DNA from 4 places in the Prochlorococcus sp. MIT 1306 genome. Region 4 is predicted to be linked to each of the others. Evidence: predicted binding sites of a transcription regulator. Region 4 holds the regulator's gene; each other region holds the start of a gene.
The links. Region 4 encodes NtcA, which controls nitrogen genes in cyanobacteria. Its sites were predicted from a motif close to GTANCNNNNGNTAC; they were not measured.
Positions count from the first base shown of each region.

Region 1: the regulator NtcA is predicted to act here: its motif matches at 2,350-2,363, upstream of glnA (type I glutamate--ammonia ligase).
Region 2: the regulator NtcA is predicted to act here: its motif matches at 3,258-3,271, upstream of SIB74_RS11190 (CbiX/SirB N-terminal domain-containing protein).
Region 3: the regulator NtcA is predicted to act here: its motif matches at 2,496-2,509, upstream of SIB74_RS06100 (DUF4278 domain-containing protein).

Region 1 is NZ_CP138959.1:1,135,010-1,140,504, forward strand. Features, by position in the region: gene SIB74_RS05805 (M48 family metalloprotease) at 1-18, opposite strand, end outside; gene glnA (type I glutamate--ammonia ligase) at 864-2,285, opposite strand; gene SIB74_RS05815 (pyridoxal-phosphate-dependent aminotransferase family protein) at 2,860-4,044, shown strand; gene SIB74_RS05820 (nucleoside deaminase) at 3,986-4,477, opposite strand; gene SIB74_RS05825 (pyridoxal phosphate-dependent decarboxylase family protein) at 4,580-5,495, shown strand, end outside.
Region 2 is NZ_CP138959.1:2,230,945-2,236,439, reverse strand. Features, by position in the region: gene SIB74_RS11210 (hypothetical protein) at 1-112, opposite strand, end outside; gene SIB74_RS11205 (formate/nitrite transporter family protein) at 125-1,015, opposite strand; gene SIB74_RS11200 (hypothetical protein) at 1,073-1,216, opposite strand; gene SIB74_RS11195 (ferredoxin--nitrite reductase) at 1,269-2,897, opposite strand; gene SIB74_RS11190 (CbiX/SirB N-terminal domain-containing protein) at 3,438-4,223, shown strand; gene cobA (uroporphyrinogen-III C-methyltransferase) at 4,220-5,005, shown strand; gene ureC (urease subunit alpha) at 5,048-5,495, opposite strand, start outside.
Region 3 is NZ_CP138959.1:1,192,270-1,197,764, reverse strand. Features, by position in the region: gene SIB74_RS06115 (hypothetical protein) at 4-186, shown strand; gene SIB74_RS06110 (hypothetical protein) at 445-807, shown strand; gene SIB74_RS06105 (hypothetical protein) at 1,577-1,987, opposite strand; gene SIB74_RS06100 (DUF4278 domain-containing protein) at 2,244-2,411, opposite strand; gene SIB74_RS06095 (hypothetical protein) at 2,995-3,144, shown strand; gene SIB74_RS06090 (SIMPL domain-containing protein) at 3,493-4,272, shown strand; gene SIB74_RS06085 (hypothetical protein) at 4,814-5,326, shown strand.
Region 4 is NZ_CP138959.1:1,815,765-1,821,259, forward strand. Features, by position in the region: gene SIB74_RS09165 (hypothetical protein) at 157-534, opposite strand; gene SIB74_RS09170 (hypothetical protein) at 562-735, opposite strand; gene dcd (dCTP deaminase) at 832-1,425, opposite strand; gene SIB74_RS09180 (cob(I)yrinic acid a,c-diamide adenosyltransferase) at 1,425-2,039, opposite strand; gene rph (ribonuclease PH) at 2,181-2,915, shown strand; gene ntcA (global nitrogen regulator NtcA) at 2,990-3,724, shown strand; gene SIB74_RS09195 (DUF3084 domain-containing protein) at 3,790-4,995, shown strand; gene SIB74_RS09200 (resolvase) at 4,992-5,423, shown strand; gene SIB74_RS09205 (DUF3146 family protein) at 5,407-5,495, opposite strand, start outside.

The DNA.
Region 1 (5,495 bases), 680 kb from region 4:
GCCGAAATTCCAATTCATTTACCTTGTTTATTTTATTTATATAAAAACAATAACTCTTTTGACAGCTCTCGTCTCTTAATGGCGGACAATTGAAGCAATTGCTTACTATTAATATTCGATTGAAACCCTGATAGCTTGCATTGCCAGTTGAGCTTGGTTCAATGATAGCGATTGACTTTGCGAAAGCCTAATTTACATAAGCATCATGCGAAAGATTACTGTTATTTGGTCTATGTGAATAGGCCCCTTTAAATAAGATTCTAGGAATTCGAAGGCTTAATTAGCAGTCAGATCGCTAATCACTCTGAAATAGCTTCCACTAAATACATTCATCTGTGATCAGCCGCATCAAGAGCAAGATTATTATTGTTTAAATAAATGCCAGCCTGCAGGAACATTGTATTTCTAGCATTCGAAACCCTTCCCTCCAGCTTTGGAGAGATCGATTGGCAATGGATCCTTTCTGTAAAAGCTGATAAAAAACTGCAGGGAATTGAGAATAACTGCTGCAAGAACTACTTTGGAGGCGAAAGAGCACTCATAAAGAGATCTGCTAAGCTCATCAACAATTAAAGCATTGTTTCAATCATTTTGTAATCAACAAAGACAAGCCGGATGAAAATTTGCTCTTTCTTGATGTTATCGGCCTTTCCTTATGGCTTAAGGTCGGACTTGAGAAAAGATGTGGAACTTCTCAAACTTGCTTTGAGCTCTTGCATTAATTATAGGCCAAAAGCATTATAAATTGACTACAAATTGATTATCTATCATATAAAAAAGCCTCTGATTCTATAAATCAGAGGCTTTTGGCTCTCTTAGAACGCGAATGGGGCTTAAGATCTAAGCACAAATTGCAATTACTATTAAGCGTCGTAATACATGGTGAACTCATGGGGATGAGGCCTTTGGCGCAATTGCTGCACCTCTTCGTATTTGATGTCAATCCAGTTGTTAATGAAGTCTTCAGTGAAGACTCCCCCTTCCATGAGGTAGTTCTTGTCTGAATTTAATGCTTCGAGCGCACCATTAAGTGAAGCTGGCACTGTGGGGATGCTGGCAAGGCGTTCTGCTGGTAGTTCAAATAGATCCTCATCGAAACCATCGCCAGGGTCAATTTGGTTTTTAATGCCGTCAACCCCCGCCATCATCATTGCGCTGAAAGCTAGATAAGGATTGGCCAAGGCATCGCCTGGGCGGAATTCAAGACGCTTGGCTTTCGGGTTTGGGCCAGTGAGCGGAATGCGAACAGCTGCAGACCTATTGCCCTGGGAATAAACAAGGTTTACAGGAGCTTCAAAACCTGGCACCAAACGCTTGTAGCTATTGGTTGTGGGGTTGGTGAAAGCTAGGAAGGAGGGAGCATGCTTAAGGATGCCACCGATATACCAGCGAGCCGTCTGTGACAAGTTGGCATAGGTGCCTTCTCCAAAGAAGAGGGGCTGGCCTCCTTTAAAGAGGCTCTGGTGAACATGCATCCCGGTGCCGTTATCGTTGAACACCGGCTTGGGCATAAACGTTGCCGTTTTACCGTACTTACGTGCAACATTCCTAACGATGTACTTGTAAATCATCACGTTGTCCGCAGCTTCAATCAGCTCAGCGAACTTCATCCCCAATTCATGTTGGCCAGCACCAGCAACTTCATGGTGGTGCTTCTCCATCGGGATTCCTAATTGCCCCATCAGCAGCAGCATTTCAGTACGGATGTCCTGGGCGGTGTCGTTGGGTGGAACCGGAAAGTAGCCCTCCTTCAGTTGGATCTTGTAGGCAAGGTTGCCGCCTTCTTCGATGCGACCGCTATTCCAAGGGGCCTCAATCGTGTCAACGCTGTAAAAGCAACCACCTTCACCGGAGTTGTAGCGGACGTCGTCAAAGATGAAAAACTCTGGCTCAGGACCAAAAAAGGCTGTATCGGCTAGGCCAGTGCCGGCTAAGTAACCGAGGGCTTTTTGCGCAAGCGCCCTGGGGCATCTGGCATAGGGCTCGCCGCTACGAGGTTCCCGAATGGAACAGATCAAGCTAAGAGTCTTGTGGCGATAAAAGGGGTCGATCCAGGCCGTACTGGCGTCAGGAACCATATCCATATCTGATTCGTTAATGGCCTTCCATCCACGAATGGAAGATCCATCGAAAGCCAAGCCATTAGTGAAGGCTTCCTCATCAATCAAGTCCGAACAAACGGTGAGGTGCTGCCACTTGCCGTGCAGATCAGTGAACTTGAGGTCAATCAGTTCAATGCCCTCGTCCTTGATCTGGCGGAGGACGTCTTGGGGTGATTTGCCCATGGCGAAGATGAGGCCGAGCCGGCGATAATAAAGCGACCGTAATCAGCCGCATGGCCTTCTTTTTGTAGCAGCAGGTACCTTCTGCTGAAGCCTTGTTTTCTTTCTGGGTGGATTCCGTAACCGTTTCTGTCAGCTTGAGCTGATCTAAGCCTGGGAGAGCTTTATTGCTGGATCACTGATTTTGATTGTTTAGCTTCGATATCCATCAACTCGTCCAAGTCGTCCAGTCGTCCTCAATGGCTGATCTCATCACAGGGTTGATTGGTTGCTACAACCATCTTCTTTCAGCCTTCGCTCGATCTTCATCAACGATTTTGAAGCCTGCTTTCAGTCAATGGGGATCAGTATTGAGCCAATGACGACGGATCAGGCTTCAAAGGGACTTTGCTAGACGAGCTAGCGTTTTTTGACTTACTTCCCTTCTGCTGCCAAGAGATTCGAAAAAAAAATCAGTATTTTTTCATTGCTGTCGTTATTGATTGACCTGCTTGCTTGCCGTTGCAATCCCTCAAAAAAAGTCCCGGGGATGAAGGTTGACTGCTTAGGCTCTAAACAATTGAACTAACCAAGGGCCTTGGCGACGACGCAAACCCTTCCCCAGGTTGACCAATCTCATAAGACGGTTCTCGAACCGATTGCCACGCCTACCCGCTTGCTGTTTGGGCCTGGACCCTCAAATGCCGATCCCAAGGTGCTTCAGGCACTTGCGCGCTCTCCGATTGGCCACCTTGATCCCCTTTATCTGGAATTAATGGGTGAGGTTCAGGAGTTGCTCCGCTACACCTGGCAGACCGACAACCGTTTCACACTGCCGATGAGCGGCACTGGTAGTGCCGCCATGGAGGCGACCTTGACCAATACCGTTGAACCTGGTGACACGGTATTGGTTGCGGTAAACGGTTATTTCGGCAATCGCCTTGCCGATATGGCTGCTCGATATCGAGCCAATGTTCAGTTGATTGAAAAACCTTGGGGAGAAGCCTTTTCCCTTGCAGAGCTAGAAGCAGCTTTGATCGAGCATCGCCCAGCAATTCTGGCTCTAGTGCATGCAGAAACATCCACTGGCGTTTGTCAGCCAATGGATGGTGTCGGCGATCTTTGCCATAAGCACGATTGCCTTTTACTGCTAGATACGGTCACCTCCTTAGGTGCTGTTCCGGTTTTTCTGGATCAATGGAAGGTCGATCTGTCTTACAGCTGCAGCCAGAAGGGGCTCAGCTGCCCTCCTGGTCTTGGTCCTTTCACCATGGGGCCCCGTGCCGAAGAGAAGCTTGCGGCCCGTAGTAGCAAGGTGCCCAATTGGTATCTAGACGTTTCGCTGCTTAATCAGTATTGGGGAAGCGACAGGGTTTATCACCACACTGCGCCGGTGAATATGAACTTTGGGATGCGTGAAGCCCTGCGATTACTTGCGGATGAGGGCCTTGAAAACGCTTGGGATCGTCATCGCTGCAATGCCGAAGCGCTCTGGGCAGGGCTCGAGAGTCTTGGTTTGGAGTTGCATGTACCTGAAGCCTTGCGTTTGCCCACACTCACAACTGTTTGCATTCCTAATGGAGTGGATGGCAATGCCTTCCGCTTGCATTTGCTGAATGAGCACGGCATTGAAATCGGTGGCGGATTAGGAAGCCTGGCTGGCAAGATCTGGAGGATTGGTTTGATGGGATACAACTCCACCCCTAAAAACGTTGAGCTGTTGCTCAATCTGTTCGAGTCAGAGTTACCTCGTTTTCGTGAAAACGTTGCCGTTGCTGCTTGAACCAGGCTTCTAGCTGCTGCCTAGCTTCAACTTCCATCACACCGCCTAGAACACGCATTTTGTGATGCGCACTGGGGTGGTCCCCCAGATTGATTGTGCTACCAAGCCCACCTCGCTTGGGGTCGTGTGCAGCAAAGATCACCTGGCCCATGCGCGCTTGTGTTAGTGCTCCCGCGCACATCGGGCAGGGTTCCAGAGTGACAATCAGGGTGCAGTCATTAAATCGCCAATCACTTCTTAGCCAGGCAGCCTGTCGGAGTGCGATCAGTTCTGCATGGCCTAATGGATCACGTCCTCGATGCCTTTGGTTGCTGCCATGGCCGATACAGCGGCCATCGGCATCCAGCACTACGGCACTCACAGGAACTTCTCCAAGACCGCCAAGTTGTTTTGCTCGAGTCAGTAGCCGCAACATCCAACAGCGGCATTGCATGTTGGTTAGTTCAAGAGGTTTCGCTAAAGGCACCGCTAAGTGGCAGCTCCTGATCAAACAATGCCATCAGGAGGGAGAATGGAACTTGTATGACGAGCGTTTTTGGCTGGCACTCCCCAGATAAGGCCGACTGCGACCTTGGCGCCCTTTGCCAAGCCTGACCGTTTCGATCCAGAACTGCAGACTTTTCTGGAGCAGGCCAGTGCTCGACTTTGTCAGTGGTTCGCAACAGCAAGTAATCGAGGCCCCTTACCAGCGCTGAGTGCTTTGCCTGATGTGGCGCCGCCGCCTCAAGGTCTTTCAGTTGATGCCTTGCTGGACGATTTGCAGTTGGTGATGGAAGGGGCTTATCAGCCTTCCCATCCAGGTGCATTGGCTCATCTCGATCCGCCTCCTCTAACCGCATCCATCGCTGCTGATTTGATCTGCGCAGGACTAAACAACAATCTTTTGGCCGAGGAGTTGTCACCAAGTCTTTCGCGTTTAGAGCGAGAGATGTGCCGCTGGTTTGCTGAGCGCTTGGGACTGCCGTTGACGGCTGGTGGTGTGGCAGCCAGTGGTGGCAGCCTCAGCAACCTTATGGCGATGGTGATAGCTCGCCAACAGGCAGATCTTCAAGATGATCCCAGGGCAGTGGTGCTTGCAAGTGTCGACGCTCATGTGTCGCTCGCTAAGGCCATTCGGGTCATGGGATTGGCTAGCGATGCCTTGCAGACGGTGCCTGTCGATCAAGAGGGCTGCATGAATCTCGATGCCCTAGAGCATCAACTGAAGGCTCTCCGCGCAGAAGGAAGACCATGCTTAGCCGTTGTGGCGACAGCAGGCACGACTGTCCAGGGAGCTGTAGATCCCTTGATAGCGGTAGCAGAGCTATGCAGACGCGAGCGGGTCTGGTTGCATGTCGATGCAGCCATTGGAGGGGTCTTTGCTCTAGCAGCAGCCACTGCTTCTGTGGTTGAAGGAATCTCTCTAGCCGATTCGATCACAGTGAATCCTCAAAAGTTGCTTGGGATCACTA
Region 2 (5,495 bases), 420 kb from region 4:
GTAGATCAGCAGAAAGGCTGGGGCAGTAAACATTCCCCAGCCAGTCTGGTTCTAGAGGAGTCTTACCTACTTTATTGAGACGTTCCCAGAGAACGGCTTCATCGAAGCTCATGAATGTTCTAGATCAGCGTGCCCCTAGTTCGGCGGCGAGTTCACGTTCCAGCTTCTCATCGTGAACCGTAGGCAGTACGTTGCTCATTTGGGTGCGATGGGTGCTGTAGAAGAGCATGCCGATAAACACCATCCCGCCAATGATGTTGCCGAGGGTGACTGGAATGAAGTTCCAAACGATTACTTGGCCAAAGGAAACGCCTGAACCAAGCATGGGTCCGGCGGTGTGCAGGAACATGTTCACCACGATGTGCTCCATTCCCATGGTTTGGAATGCTGTGATCGGCAGCCAGCAGGCCAAAATTTTGCCAGGTACGCTCTTACTAACTAGGGCCATGGTCACACCCAGACAAACCAACCAGTTCGCGATCAATCCGCGCAGGAAGGCCAAGAAGAAGCCAAGGGATTGAAGGTTCTCGTATTTGCTAACAACGTTGGTTTTGTTGAGGGCAATGATCTTCGCTGCTACCTGTTGCCACATGCCGCCACCATCGGCAGCGGAGGCGGGATCCACGGTGCCACCGCTGGTCAGGCTGATTGCCATCAATAGGGCAACCACAGCAGTGCCGATCCAGTTGCCGAGCCAGACCCAACCCCAGTTGCGGAAGGTGGCTCCCCAGGTGCTCTTGCCGGCCCATGTGGCCATAGGCAGCAGAGCGAAGTTACCGGTGACCAGTTCCATGCCGAATAGCACGATGCTGGCAAAGCCGAAGGGGAAGAGCAGGGATCCCAACCATGGTTGACCACTCTTGAGACCAACTGTGAGTGCAAGGATCACAGCAAGGCCGAGAATGGCCCCGGAATAGAAGCCACGCACCAGCAAGTTCTTGACGCTGACAGTGGCTTTTTTGCCGCCGGCGGTAATCATGCCGTCGACAAGTTCGTTAGGTAGGACGTAGTCCATTTGTGACGCCGTGGCGCTCATGTTGGTAGATGCGTAGGTTTAACGAGAGGAGGATTTTTAGCCACTGATGGTGTTCATCAGGCGTGAGAAGACATCTCGGCCACCTTCTTTTTGATTGATTGCAGGCTTGTCGCTACCGCTGTTGCTTAACCAGTTGACAAAGCGAGAGAAAAGATCACGTGCTTGGGAAGTCGATTGCATGGTGGGGCTTGATAGGTGATTGATTTAAGAACGGTGGTTTAGCGATCGCAGCTCAAGGGGATGGGCTGCTGTTTTCGCCTAAATTGCTGAACCAGTTCATGAAGTTGGAGAAAGGGTCGCTGTTCTGCTTCGGTTGGCTACGAGGTTGAGCACCGAAGCGTTCGATCAGTAATTCCCGCAGTACGTCTTTCAGTTCGCTGCCAGGAATGCCTTTGCGATGCAGTGTCCCGATTCGGGCATCCGGCCCTTGCCGGCCTTCAAGGCTGAGGTCATAGGCCTCAACCATGCCTTGGCCCCCGTTCGGTGCACGGGCTTTGGTTCCTGTGAGGCCGATTGCGCCCATGTAGGCCTGGCCACAGCTGTTGGGACAGCCAGTCCAATGGACTTTTATTTCCTCAGGGAGGATGAGTTCTGCATCCAGTTGATGGGCCATTGCCATGGCCTGATCTTTGGTGTTTGTAAGGGCGAAGCTGCAGTACGTATTTCCTGTGCAGGAGACAGTGCCGGCGGCAAAGGAACCGGGTTCAAGTGGAAAACGCTGTAGCAGTGGATCAGCTTGAAATTTGTCGAGGTTGGTAGTTGATAGCCCCACCAAAATGATGTTCTGGTCTTCAGTAAGACGAATTTCACCACTGCCATAGTTAAGACTGGCGCTAGCAAGATCCTGAAGATCTTCTGCGCGTAATCGTCCAACGGGTACATGCATGCCGGCGTAGTGAAGTCCTGTTTGTTTCTGAGGGTGGATTCCGTAAAAAGAGCGAGGCTTGTCGTCAAATACAGAACCGGGATCAGGAGTTAGCGGTCCAAATTTTTCCGCCACCATGGTGCGAAACGCTTCGATGCCCACGCTGTCGAGGTACATGCGAAACCTGCCCTTAGGGCGATTGTTACGCTCACCGTTATCTCGCCATAGCGTTAGAATAGTGCCGGTGAGCCGACAGATTTCATTGGGTTTAACCCAGGCATTTAAAGGCAGCGCATAGTCATTCATCTGCGAGGAGAGGATCCCTCCGAGCCAGACGCCGAAACCCATCACCCCATCGTGTTCCACTGGATGGAAGATGATGTCGTTATGGAGCAGGAAATTATCGCGGGCCCCTGCAACTGCCGTATTCCATTTGCGGGGAAGGTTGGAGAATTCATGGTTTCCTTTTCCTTGATTCGTGAGGAAATTTTGTAGTTCAGTTGTGTAAGGGCGAGTATCAACAATTTCAAGAGGGTCAATCCCAGCCAGTGGATTTCCTGTGACATTGCGTGGGTTATCAAAACCTGATTGGATTGTGTTGAGACCTGCCTCTTCAAGACGTCTGAGGATTTCGGGAAGATCACTCAGTAAAACACCACGAAGCTGTAGGTTTTGGCGTGTTGTGATGTCGCAACTGCCGTCTTCTCCGTAGCGACCCACGATTGAGGCCACTACTTTTATTTGGTGGCTATTGAGAACACCATTGGGTATCCTTAGCCGTAGCATGAACTTGCCAGGAGTTTTGGGTCGCCAGAACATTCCATACCATTTCAGGCGCAGTTCGAGGTCTGTTTTATCGACCTGTTCCCAACCAACCTGAGCAAAGGTTTCAAGTTCATCACCAACATCTAAGCCATCTTTAAAAGCTTTGTTTTGCTCAATTTTGTTGAGCTTCTTTCCTTGGAGAAATTGTTTAGCAGGAGAGCTAATAACCATGACATTTTGTTGAAATTAAACTTGAAAAGAAGTGATCATGTTTTTCAAACTTTATTTGCTTATTCGATGCCCATGGTTTTTAGACTCTGCCATTATTGAAGTAAGGGTAAGTTGCGAATGGAGTCATTAAGCCTGATGGAAGAGGGCATTGGCGGTATCAGATTGAACAAAACTGAGCATTTGTGTGAAATTAAAGATTTGGTGTCTTTGTATACATTCTGAGCCCGGCTGATGTTGGCTGAGCTAGGGGTGTTAAGGAGTCAGGCCACGCTGCGAATGGAGTCATTAAGCCTGATGGAAGAGGGTATTGGCGGTATCAGATTGAACAAAATTGAGCATTTGTGTGAAATTCAAGATTTGGTGTTGATCGATACATCTAGGTGCACAAGTTTCCTTCTTTATGGTTGCTGTGTATAAATTTTAAGTGATTTCAGTATTGGCGGCCTATCTCTCCCAGCCAACGGATTGTGCCTTGTCTGAGCATTTTCCACACACGGTTCATGGCAGCTAAATCCCTTTCGAAGTCACTGTTAAAGCGTTTTGAGCGGTTTGCACCCTGTCTGCCTTGGCGACCACTCGTCCTCAACCGAGTTTGCGACTGTGTGCGATAGCGACGGGATGCCATGGTTGCAGTCGACTATTAAGACTGGAATGACTTCACCAGTTTCGGATGTCTTAGATCCGTGGCCGTTGTTACGAAAGCATGAGGAGGTTGGTTGTAAGCGCGCTTTGCGTTTGATCGTGCATGGCCGTGCTGGTGGGTATGTTCCTTCTTGTGTGCGTTCTTTTGCTCTGCAGGTCGCGCAACGTCGAGGCACACCTGTGCTGGTAGAAGCCTTAACGGCTACTGATCGCCATGAGCAGAGTGCAGATCCTATTTGGCTGGTTCCTTTGTTGTTGCTGCCTGGTTCTCATGTTCGAGAGGATGTGCCGTTGATTCGTCAGCGACTTCAGCAACAGGGTGTGAACATCAGGTTGGTGCCTTTCTTGGGTGCCTGGCCCTCTTGGTGGCGATTGTTACAGGAGTGGGTGCAGCGTCAGGATTGTCGTGATGGCTCTCTTGTTTTGGTTCACCATCCCCTTCGCCAGGGTGTTGCTCATCGCTATTTAAGTTTGCTTCAGCAGCGGCTGGCGTTGCCCATGCTTTCCTGGGACGACTGGCATGCTGATCTCGCTGCAGCGAAGGAGGCATCCAAGCCTCTTTTTCTCGCCTTGGCGCCAATCCAGATGACGCAGACGCTGCGCGATTCTGGGGTGATGACTTCCCTACTTGAGATTGAGTTATTTCGATTGGGTTTGATTGATTTGCTGGCTGCATTGCCATGAGCTCTTTGGACTTTGGCACTGTGTATTTGGTGGGTGCAGGCCCTGGTGATCCTGATTTGCTCACACTGAAGGCTTATCGTCTGCTTCGCCAGTGCGGAGCCTTGGTTCACGATGCTCTGGTGCCTAAGGAAGTACTCGAGTTAGTACCCGAGTCTTGTGAACGGCATTTTGTTGGTAAACGTCGAGAACGTCATTGGGTCCCACAGTCCAAGACAAATGAGTTGCTTGTTGAATTGGCTCAGCGTCATTCCTGTGTAGTACGCCTAAAAGGTGGTGATCCTTTTCTGTTTGGGCGGGGTGGTGAGGAGGCCGCCTATTTGCAGAGTCATGGGGTATCGGTGGAGGTGGTCCCTGGGATTACAGCGGGGATGGCTGCGCCGGCCTATGTGGGTATTCCTCTGACCCATCGTTGTGGTGGTAGTTCTGTCACTTTTGTGACAGGTCACGAGAAGATCGACAAACAGCGCCCTTCTGTGAATTGGAAGGATCTTGCTAGCGCAAGTGACAGCCTGGTGATTTATATGGGTTTGCATAACCTTGCTTATATCGTCGAAGAGTTGATTGCCGGTGGACTCGATCCAGCTACGTCCGCAGCAATCATTCAACAGGGCACTGTCGTAGGTCAGCGCTACCTCAAAGCTCCCTTGGAACAGTTGGTTCAAAGGGTGCAGAGCGAAGGGTTTGCAGCGCCGTCGATTGTGATTGTGGGTGCAGTAGTTGATGAACAGGTGGCAGCGTGTGCTCCTCAGCCGGCTGAGGTTGTGATGCCGATCAAGTCTTGATCTATGACTTAGCAACCTAAAGGTAGATGTTGAATTTAGCGTTTAGATTAGGAGATATCGCTGGGCCATTGGTAGTTCTTCTGCGGGGTCGCATGTGAGTAAATCGCCGTCGGCGAACACCTCGTAAGTTTGTGGATCTACCTCTACTTTTGGTAGTGAATTGTTGTTGTGCATTTCTGCTTTGCCGATCGTGCGGGTGTTCAGAACGGGAATGCAGGCACGTTGCAGCCCCAGCTTGTTGGGAAGATCTGTTTCGATGGCCGCTTGGCTCAGGAAGGTGAGGCAGCTGGGGGCAAGGGCTTTGCCGAATGCTGCAAACATTGGTCTGCCATGGACTGGTCCAGGTGTTGGAATAGAGGCATTAGCATCGCCCATTTGCGCCCAGATGATTGAGCCGCCCTTGATGACAAGTTCTGGCCGCACGCCGAAGAAGCCTGGCTTCCAGAGCACCAAGTCTGCCAGTTTGCCTACCTCTACTGAGCCAACATGG
Region 3 (5,495 bases), 620 kb from region 4:
CCCATGACAACAAATAAATTCGAATTAGAAATCGAAAAGATCATCACACTCACTATTGCGATTGGCTTTGTAACGACTGTTGCCACATCAGCTTTTACAGAAGTCAATGCGCAGTTGAATACCAACTCAAATGCTGCAGGCCCTCCCTTTGAAAGACTGCAGAATGAAGTCAAGGCGAAGAACTGAGATTGCCTTAATAAGGCTTGCTAATCCATATTTGCTGATTGCTTTTTGCGCAAAAAAATAAAATATGATTTTCTAATATTAGGTGTATTTGCTCGTAAAGTTTTTGTTAGTAATAATCAAAGCCCATTTTTTTCAAGCTTGCCTATATCCCGATGTTTCTATGCATGCACGTACAAGCAGATGCCACAATGGCTGAGGTTCCTTTGCGCAGGGTATCCCGCATTGTCAGTCGAGAAGCCCATTGAGCCAAGCACTGTGATGCAGTTTCAGACCGAGAAATTGCGTCGAACAATCCAGGAGTGTCAGGATCTTGACACCCTACGTGGCATCGCAATGCAATTGTTGCAACTTCACGAGAAAAAAAGCGCAATTGCAGAGTGGGCAACAAAAAAGGGAGTTGATGCTGAATGTCGAGCACTTGTGGCCGAGATGGGTAACAACAACAAGCTGGCCAACACCTTTCAAATAATACGAACTGACGGCCAATCAGATGAGATCGCTGGTAGGTATTTTTCCAGCTATGATGAGGCACATAATGTATTGGAAAGATATTATGCTGATCTCAGCTGTTGCGATGAGGATGAAAGAGAATACTATGACATTGTTGAGGTAAATAGCTAAGGCATGATGCCTAAACCACCCCTTACCATTAAGTCAAGTGGAAGTATTTGCCTAAAACAAAAAAGGAAATTCAGCATCGCACCTTCCTTGTTGATCTGATCAAAAACTGAGAAGTGACTAAGGGGAAATGCTTGATAAAAGCGGAAACAGCACTTTGGTTTAAGTGACAAACTAATGACGTCTTTCTTGTTTATTCAGTCTATGTGATTGAAAAAAAAGATTCTGGAAATTAATTAACTAGGCAGAAAGTTGCCACTTAAATCTAAATGCATACAGCGCAGGACTATCTTGTTTAATCAACAGATCTGAAAAGCCTTGGGAGGCCTATCTATGGTCTTTCACCAGGGCAAATCCCAGCCCATTCGACCAAATAGCCAAATTCCTAAGGTGACCTTGGCTCCAGTTGTTAAAAGCCACCAGCCCAAGAGCTGCTTTTTAGTAAAGCCAAACAGCATTTTAGCAAGAGCTTAGTCAGTACCATTCATAGCCCACCAAGCGGTCTGTTAGCTACCAGCTGTAGTGGTTAGTCAAAAAAGAGCCCCCAGCTGTCGGTCTGGAGGCCTGCATACCTTGCTCAATTCAAATCAAAACGCGCTCAAAAGCCTTGCGCTCTCGTAAGTAATACTCATTGCTGTATCCCGAATCAGCTGGTTTGCAGGAGGAGAAACCAACCTCGCTTACTTGGATATGTGAGGGCGGCCAGCTCTGGGCATGGTCCCAGTGATAATTGGGGAGGCTTGCCAACACACAAGATAAAAAAGAAGCTCAATCAATCGGCATCTGTTTCCGCTTTGATTCTGTAATAGCGATCAACTCCGAGCCATTTCCAAGTCGCTCTAGCCGACTTTGGTCCCATAAAGGCAGCCACTAGAAGGATTGGTAAAGACACCCAGACAGCTCCTGCTTGAAACGTTAGCCAAATAAGCCATCCCACAAATACAAGTTGAAGCAGACCAAGAATGGTAAAAACTGTTCCTCTGGGGTAGCGGAAGCCTTTGTAGAGAAGAACTGTGCACATGCCAAGGGTGAATGCTGGGGGCATCGCCAAAGCGATGTTCTTCACCCAGAACTCAAGCAGAGACGTATGCCCATAGATGGGGATACCGCTCAATGAGGGGTTACTGGCCAGTAGTGCTAGCAGGAATATGACGGTTAGACCTGCGGCGATTTGACGACTCATGGCTTCGTTGGAACACCCTCTGGAGATAGCAGGTTCTGATGACACTCGCAGTGACTTGGTGCAAAACCAAGTCAAGCAATCCTGGCATCCACAAGTCCCGAACTGAGAAGTAGAAACAAGATGACTTGATGATCGCGAAAAAGCTTTGCAAGAAAGCTGCAAATAGTTGAGAGGCGCTAGACAAGCTCAGACCACAAAAAAGCCCCGACGAGCGGGGCGAGGTCAAAGGGTTTTTCAGAAGTGATTGCCAAATGAATTACTTCTGGTACTCCTGTCCGCGATAGGTGAGCACAGGATGGGCCTGGGCTGCTTTCAGCTTGTTGTTTGCGTAGACAGTGCGGCGGTATGTCAGTTCTACGAGTTGCTTAGGTGCAACTTCTTTGTGCTGGGCATACTGCTGGCCGCGATAAAGAAGCGTGGTCATGATTCAGAGTCCGAAATGACGTCCAAGTCCCCGTTCCATGGCTTGGCTCGAACTGCGCCCTGCAATGATCAGGGTGAACGTTTGGTAGCTATCGCTACAAACGAATTATGCACTTTGCGCGGCAGGGTTTGTTGTTCATGCGGATACAAAATCCTGCATGGATCGCGCCTCTTCGCTTTGGATTACAAGGATGAAGCTGTTCTGGAAATCAAGATACGGTCTGAATTCTCTCTCAAGCTGTCGTTCCAAAAGGGACCATTCACGACTTTTGCAAGGCCGTGGTCGCAACAAATCTTTACGAGTATGGATGAATAGGGGGGTAAGTATCCTTGCAGAACGTACAGCAACTTTCGCTATTGATTTCTTGATCGAATGTGTGCTGGTCCTTAAAAGGGAGCTAATCAGAGTGAATGAGAACTGGGCATAGTTCAACCAAAAGAATCAGTGACAAGATTCAACAGTAGAAATACTTAAAATCGTCAGTGAGGCAGGAGGCTCTGCTGGCCTCCCTCAGCGGGCCGGCATTCAGCTCAGTCCTAATGAGCAACTCTCCTAAATGAGACGAGAAAAACTGAGAATCACAATGAAAAATCCCCTTGGTTTCCGGACCCAGGGGATTGGACGTCGTCCATGGCTAACTTCGCATCTGCTTGGGGAAGAAGCTGTAATCAAGGCACCAAGCGAACGTGCCGAATGTATCGATCATCCAGATCAGTATTCACTATTCCCCTGAGCTACGTATTTATTTTCACGTTTTAGGATTGCCAAAAGTCTAAATATCAAGAATTATAAGCATAGTAACATTTAAATAAATTGAACAAACTAATGAAAAATGAGTACTGAACTGTGCACCGATAAAATGTAATGAAATATCTAACGATCACTTTCCATGCATCTAATCTCAAAAGAAAGAAGAGGGGTGTTGTCGTTGATGGGATTAAAGAAAAAAAATATCAATAAGCCAATCTGAGTATTGTGACTATCATCATTTTCGTGCAAGTCTGACAAGGTTAAGTTAACAAAAAATTGACTAGCCATTGGCACGAAAATCACTAGGATTGGTTAATAGAGTCAGCTAGTCATGACCTCACCGCAAAGTCGAAGCTTGCTAAGCAAGTGGACTGATAATACTTGTCAGTTGCTGCGACGCACTCCACCACTGGTCTTTGCAACGGCTGTTTTCGTGTGCGGAATCGTCGCAGCATCGTCAATCTTAGTCAAGGGAATCCGCAGTAGTAATGACACAATTACTGTCACCGGAGCCAGTACAGAGCGTATTACGAGCGACTATGTCGATTGGTCTGTAAATGTTCAACAAACTGGCTACAACCAGCAGGCTTCCTATCAGCTGCTAAAACCATCGTTAGAAAAAACGATGGTCTTTCTAAAAGCCAATGGAGTCAAGCCTGATGAGATAGAATTAGGGACTGTTAGGTCTAATAAAGATCAAGTTCGCAACCCAAAGACGGGAGAGCTGCTATCAACAACTTGGACGACAACTCAGGCTGTTCTGATAGGAAGTTGGGATGTTAAAAAAATCCACGTGATTTCAGGAAAGATCAGTGCCCTAATTGGTGAAGGGGTACCTCTTTCAATTAATCGACCCTCCTACACTTTTACAAAGCTTGCAGCCAAGCGAGTTGACATGCTCGCAAAAGCTACTCGTGATGCACGCAAACGAGCAAAGGTTATTGCCCAGGAAGCAGGCTCAAGTATTGGCGCAATCACCAACGCCGATACCGGCACATTCCAGATCACAGTCCCTAACTCTACACAAATGAGTAGTTATGGATCATACGACACCAGCACAATTAAAAAAGACATCACCGCAGTTATGGGGGTAACATTTCGGGTTGAATGAAGACTGAATAAGTCTATAGAGTTGCGGCTTTGTTTTATTAACAAAAATACGATTGATGATTGGATTAAGCTGAGGATTCTCATGGTTTATGTTAATATATTGCCGATGATTTGCATTCTCTTTTGTTGATAGCCTGATTTGAAATCATGAGTCTGGCTAAAGTTCTCTAATGCCTGACCCGAAATCGTGCATTGCATGATCAGGATAAGGATTGTCAAGAATTTGATTCCACACTTGCCAAAAGATTAAGCACTAGCTATTGGATCTGAGCACCATTCGCAACGTTTTCTCGAAAGATCTTGAATTGAAAAGAGAATCTATTCAAAGGCAGGGTAACCATTGCCAGCCAATTGCCAATAGTTTTGAACGATCGCCATCAGCCTCCACCCCAGTCAAATGCAGAAAATTTTATTGAATCCAATCATAAAGATAATGCAATCACATAACAATATTGAGCATGATGAATCAATCCCAATGATGATTGGTTGCATCATCAGGTACCTACACTGATGCTGAGTATTGCTACCTTATTTCTACGGCCATGACCCGCGAACGAGATCCCTTCCGCATCCCACGAGCAGGACTAGAGATCGCGGCGATCGCAGGCCTTACATCGATTGATATCAACCTCAATGGAGGAGCCATCAATGGTGGTGAAATCGTGGCCGAATCAACGCTCGGCGGGATGGCCGTCTATGCCATCTACCAAACTCTTCTGAGCGGATTAAGAACCGAAGCATTGCGCAAGCGGGGTGCGATCAGCCGCACCGTACAAATCCAAATGATTAGCACAACTGTCTGGGAATCAGTTAAACAGGGTGCCGCAGTCAGTGTCTTGCTGGGTGTATTGCTACTGGTTTTCCCTTGGTTGAGCCTCCCACTCTCAATCATGGGGATGGTCGGCATGGGTGTTGCCTCTATTGAATTGTTCAATGCGTTCTGGGATGGTCTTGATGCAATGCAGCGAGCTGAGCTTCATGCTGCATCAATGGAAGCAGGAGTGAATCTACGTCGCTTCCTGAATGGTGATCAGCCTGAAGTTCAATTTTTTTAAATCAAAACGAGCACTGCTACGCAAGCTTTCATTTATCTGGGCTTCTGCATAAGCCTCACCCTCATGAACCTCCTGTCTAGACATCTCCAATGAAGGCAAGTTTGCTAGTCGCCTTGATCTTTCTTTCACCGCCATATCTAGACCGCGACAGCCTGAACTCTTTCAGTAT
Region 4 (5,495 bases):
TGTTGAACTTAGCGTTAAAAGCCGATTAGGCCAAATATCCCAATCCCTAAACAATCGCAAGTTTCTTTGTCTAGCCAAATTCTTCTTATATCTAGGACTGATTTGTAAATAAACCATTTAGGCATTTAACCAAATCAATAGCATCAATTCCCTTACCTAGGAAATCTCTAGCTTTCTAAGGCCAGGCAAAAGCAAAATCCCTATTGCAAGATGAATAAATACTCCTGGCCACAAAAGAACACCAATTACATCTTGGCTCACACCAATAGACGTTAACAAAAGGCCAACAGCAATATTATAATAACAAAGAGATCTTCTCGGATTTTGCATCGGCGCATGGCTTGATGCTTCCCAGCACGCCCCGCCAAGAGCAATGATTGCCAATGCAAATAATCTTGCAATACCTACCTGTTCAGTGACTAGCGTATAACCAAAAAGTAGTGAACAAAATTTAATCGGCAGAACAAGAGCAAAAATCCCACCAAGAATTTCAAAACCAGCAGAAAGCCTGAACAGCAAAGAAGTCCGTCTCATGGAGTTAAGTTGCAAAAAATCTCATCTTTAACCTTGAAGCAGGCTAATACTGAACACCAAAACTCCTACACAAGCGGCGAGAACGACAGCACTCACCCAAAAGACAAAAGAGTTGCCAAACTGTCCCCATCCACCAAGATAATCACCTGAGGTATTCACCTCAACCTCAGGAGGTGCTGACTTTGGCTGCTTGTCTGACATAAGTGGGGGAGGAGATCAGTAGCTTCACTCTATCAATGTCTACAAAATCAAAAAGATCTGTTGAGAGCAGACATGCATTCAACAGATCTTTTTCGTTCAAATCCTGGCGAGAGTGACGCGTTCTGGCTGATGTTGATATTTACCCTGGCGATCGCTGTAGGTGGTATCGCAGGGATCACCCTCGAAGAAAAGAAGCTGACAAATGCCTTCATTGGCATAGATACGGCAATCAGCTCCAGAACTATTGCTGAATTCAAGCGTGAGATGCCCTTCCCAACTGGCTTCGGCGGGAGTTGTATTAACGATGATGCCAAGGCGAGCATAGGTACTCTTACCTAGGCAAATTACAGTGATATTTGATGGCACCTTCATCTTCTCCAGCGCCACACCGAGACCATAAGAATGAGCTGGCAGGATGAAATACTCGCCATCCTCGTCCTGATGCAAAGGGGTGGATTCGAGATTTGCAGGATTAAATCGCTTCGGATTCATCACCGTGCCTGGTACATGGCGAAAGATCAAAAACTCCTTCGCAGAGAGCCTTAGGTCATAACCAAAGGAAGAACAGCCAAAACTAAGTACAGGCCGTTGATGCTGCTCAGGATCAAGATGTCGAATCAATCCGGCTTGAAAGGGTTCAAGCATCCCTGCTGCGGCCTGTTCGGTGATCCAACGGTCGTTTTTAAGCATTAGAAACCACGACGCAACTCAGTGACCTGATCAGCCATTGCCATCAGGATCGATGGCATGACTGAGCCAGTCAAGATGACATCCATCGACCCAGGGCGCTGCTCCAGAGTTGTTAACACATCAGCTTCATTGAGATAACCAAGAGCAATCGCCAGACCAACCTCATCCAACACCATTTGATCAAAATCACTCGCCAAGATGCGATCCCGACATTCCTGCCAAATGGCCTCCACGGCCTCAGGTGCGCTGGAGTCAACGGCAAGCGTTGAAGCAGGCTCAGACAGACAGCCAGGAACCGCCGGGCGCAGCCACTCAAGTCGCCCACATAGGCGCACACGCCCATCTGGGCCTTGATCTACTCCTCCCTTGAGGAACTGAGCCACCAACACACGACTTCCCAGACCAGCCGCTCTTAACGCCTGACTCAAGACAACAGAAAAACTGCCTCGATAGGGGGCTGTATAAACCTGAAGCTGCCCTTCAGGAGCTACCAGATGCAGCAGACGCCTATCAGCAACTGCTGCCAAAGACCGACTCCCATCACTCTCCTGCAAGCGATGGTCCGTTATGCACGGATCCACGGAGCGATGGCTAGGGCTCAGACTGGCAGTCATAAAAGTCTCAATCGCCCCGACTAAACCAGCAGAAATCAAATGTAGCGGTGGGAAGCTGCTTAACAAGGCTCTTGACACTATCCATGGTGTAAAAGCACCTGTTTCTGCCAGGCTCAGGTCATCTCACCCACCAACAGCACGATGCTCACATCCCCCCAGTCACGTGCTGACGGCCGCCTTGCTGACGATATGCGGCCCCTTCAGATCACATGGGATCCAATGGGCTTTGCCCTCAGTTCCTTAATCATCCGCACTGGTCGCACCGCAGTGCTCTGCAGTGTTTGCGTTGAAGAAGGTGTCCCCCGCTGGCGCAAAGGCCAAGGCAAAGGCTGGCTCAGCGCCGAGTACCGCCTTCTCCCTGGGTCTACACCGCAAAGACAGAACCGTGAACTGCTCAAGCTTTCCGGACGCACTCAAGAAATTCAACGCCTCATTGGCCGCAGCCTGCGCGCCGTGATCGACATGGCCGCTCTTGGGGAAACCACCCTGCGAATTGATTGTGACGTCATTCAGGCTGATGCCGGCACACGTACAGCCGCCATCACCGGCGCTTGGATCGCCTTAAAACGAGGCTGCGATCGCTTGCTGGAACAAGGCCTGCTCACGCATCAACCCGTCATCGACCAAGTTGCTGCAGTATCCGTTGGCTTAGTCGATAGTTATCCCCTCCTTGACCTCGACTACAGCGAAGACTCCAAGGCTGATGTGGATCTAAACGTGGTAATGGGCTCCAATGGGCACCTATTGGAGCTGCAGGGCACCGCTGAAGGGGCTCCATTCAGCAGGAATCAACTCAACGACTTGCTGAATCTGGCAGAACCAGGCCTACAACATCTACAAGCCTTCCAACGTTCAGCGTTAATGCAAGAAGACTAAAAACCGTCACCATTGCTACATGGTGGTGGAGGTCCACTCCCTAACTTCATATTTCTGCCGTTTGCTGCGCAGCCATGACCGGCGTCATCCGCGGCTTCAGCCGTTACGCCCAGCAACCCTATGTTCAAGGGTCCGGAAGCATGGCCAACTCGCCTGCTCCAACCCAGAAAACCCTGCTGGAAGTCATCCGTGAACTGGATGGCGCCAGCAACGAAATGGTGGAGCGTTCCAAAACCATCTTCTTTCCTGGCGATCCTGCCGAAAAGGTTTATCTCATTCGACGCGGCGCCGTTCGGCTATCTCGGGTCTATGAATCTGGTGAAGAGATCACCGTGGCATTACTGCGTGAAAACAGCCTATTTGGCGTGCTCTCTCTGCTCACAGGCCATCGCTCAGACCGTTTTTATCACTCCGTAGCCTTCACCCGAGTGGAAATGATCACAGCGCCAGCCACCTCAGTTCGCCAGGCGATCGAAAACGACACCAGCGTGGGGTTACTTCTGCTGCAGGGTCTCTCAAGTCGGATCTTGCAAACCGAGACCATGATCGAGACCCTCACTCACCGCGACATGTCATCAAGGCTTGTGAGTTTCCTACTAGTCCTCTGCAGGGATTTCGGGGTTCCAGGGGAACAAGGAATCACCATTGACCTACGCCTCTCACATCAGTCCATCGCTGAAGCAATCGGCTCGACTCGCGTCACCATTACTCGCCTGTTGGGAGACCTGCGCAATTCAGGTCTAGTGCAAATCGATCGCAAGAAAATCACCGTTCTTGATCCGATTGCCCTTGCTAAAAAATTCAACTGATCCCCGTCCCAGTCCAGGATGGTGAAACGGGTTGAAACTATTCCTGATCCCACCCGCCCATTGTCGTGACCGGCTGGCTGCTGATCCTCTCCCTACTCGTCCTCGGTGGTGTGCTCTCCACCCTCGGCGATCGACTTGGCAGCCGTGTAGGCAAAGCAAGGCTGAGCCTGTTCAATCTCAGACCGCGAAGGACAGCCGTATTCATCACCGTTCTCACTGGCAGCCTGATTAGCGCCCTGTCCCTAGGACTGATGCTGCTGGTCAGTCGACAACTGCGAGTAGGACTTTTTGAACTGGATGACCTTCAGGCCAAACTCCAACAAAGCCGCGATGCCCTCAATTCAAGTCGGTCGGCCCAGTTCAATGCCGAGCTTGATCTCAAGCAGGCCAGGTCGGACAGCAATCAGGTTCAGAATGAACTGAAGGAAGCCAAAAAGCGGGCTGACGCCCTTCGCAACGAACTCGCACCACTACAAAAACAAAGACAACAGCTCGAAGCGGAACGAGCTCGTCTCAGTCGCGACATTTCCAAAAAAGATGCCGACATCCGCCGAACGGAAGTTGAACTAGCCAATGTTCGCAGCAGAATTAGCTCGGCTGAAAAAGAACTGAAGCAACTCGAGACCAACCTCATTGCCTTACGTCGAGGGGATGTTGTGCTGAGCAGTGGGCAGCAACTTGCCGCAGCCACCCTGCGGCTCGACAACCCCAGCCAGGCGAAAGCTGTCATCGACCGCCTACTTCAGGATGCAAACCTGGAGGCTTTTCGACGCGTACGTCCCGGTGAAGAAGCCAATCGACAGATCCTGCTCGTGCCACGCACCGATATCAACCGCATCGAACAGATCATCCGAAAGCCAGGCACCTGGGTGGTCTATGTGCGCTCTGCCGCAAACGTGTTGCGTGGGGAGAACGTGGTGTATGCCTTCCCGGATGCTCGCCAAAATATCAACATCGTCCGACAAGGCGAAGTCCTCGCACGAACGACTCTTGACCAAAACGAGAAGAGCAGCGAAACCGTACGCAACCGACTTAGCCTCCTGCTTGCATCAACTCTGGCAGAGGTAAAAAGACGCGGATCCCTCAGTTCAGGACTGCAGTTCGATGGCAGTGAAATGAACCGGCTCGGCAAGGCATTACTGAACCGTTCTCAAGAGCGGATTGAGCTAGAAGCCGTGGCACTCCGCAACAGCGATACGGCCGATCCGGTAGCAGTTGTCCTTCAGCCCGTGGGTGGTCCTTGGACAAAGATTCCCGTAGACAAACCATGACAAAGCTTGTGGCCGTAGATCCTGGTCGCAATAAATGTGGATTAGTTCTTGCCGATACAGCAACAAGTGCTGTGCTTGAGGGGAAAGTGGTGGCCGCAGCCGCGGTGCTCGACCTCATCATGCATTGGCAAAACCAAGCACCCTTAGAAGGCATCTTGATCGGCAACGGCACCAGCAGTGAATACTGGCAAAACCTTCTGCTGCACATTGCCCCCCTGCATGTAGTCGAAGAACGTGGGAGCACACTGCGCGCCCGCCATCGCTATTGGGAGCTATGGCCCCCAAGCAACTGGCGCCGCTGGCTACCCCGAGGAATGATCCTGCCTCCCCATCATCTGGACGCCATAGCCGCAATGGTGTTGCTTGAAGACCACCTCGGGCAACAACTCCTTTGGCCCGGACCACCCAACTTCAGAATCGGGCCCTAACAGTGAACATATAATCCCCACCAGGCTCAAGGTGGTAGTCAGCCTTAACGAGGAAGCGCAGTAAAGCATCCT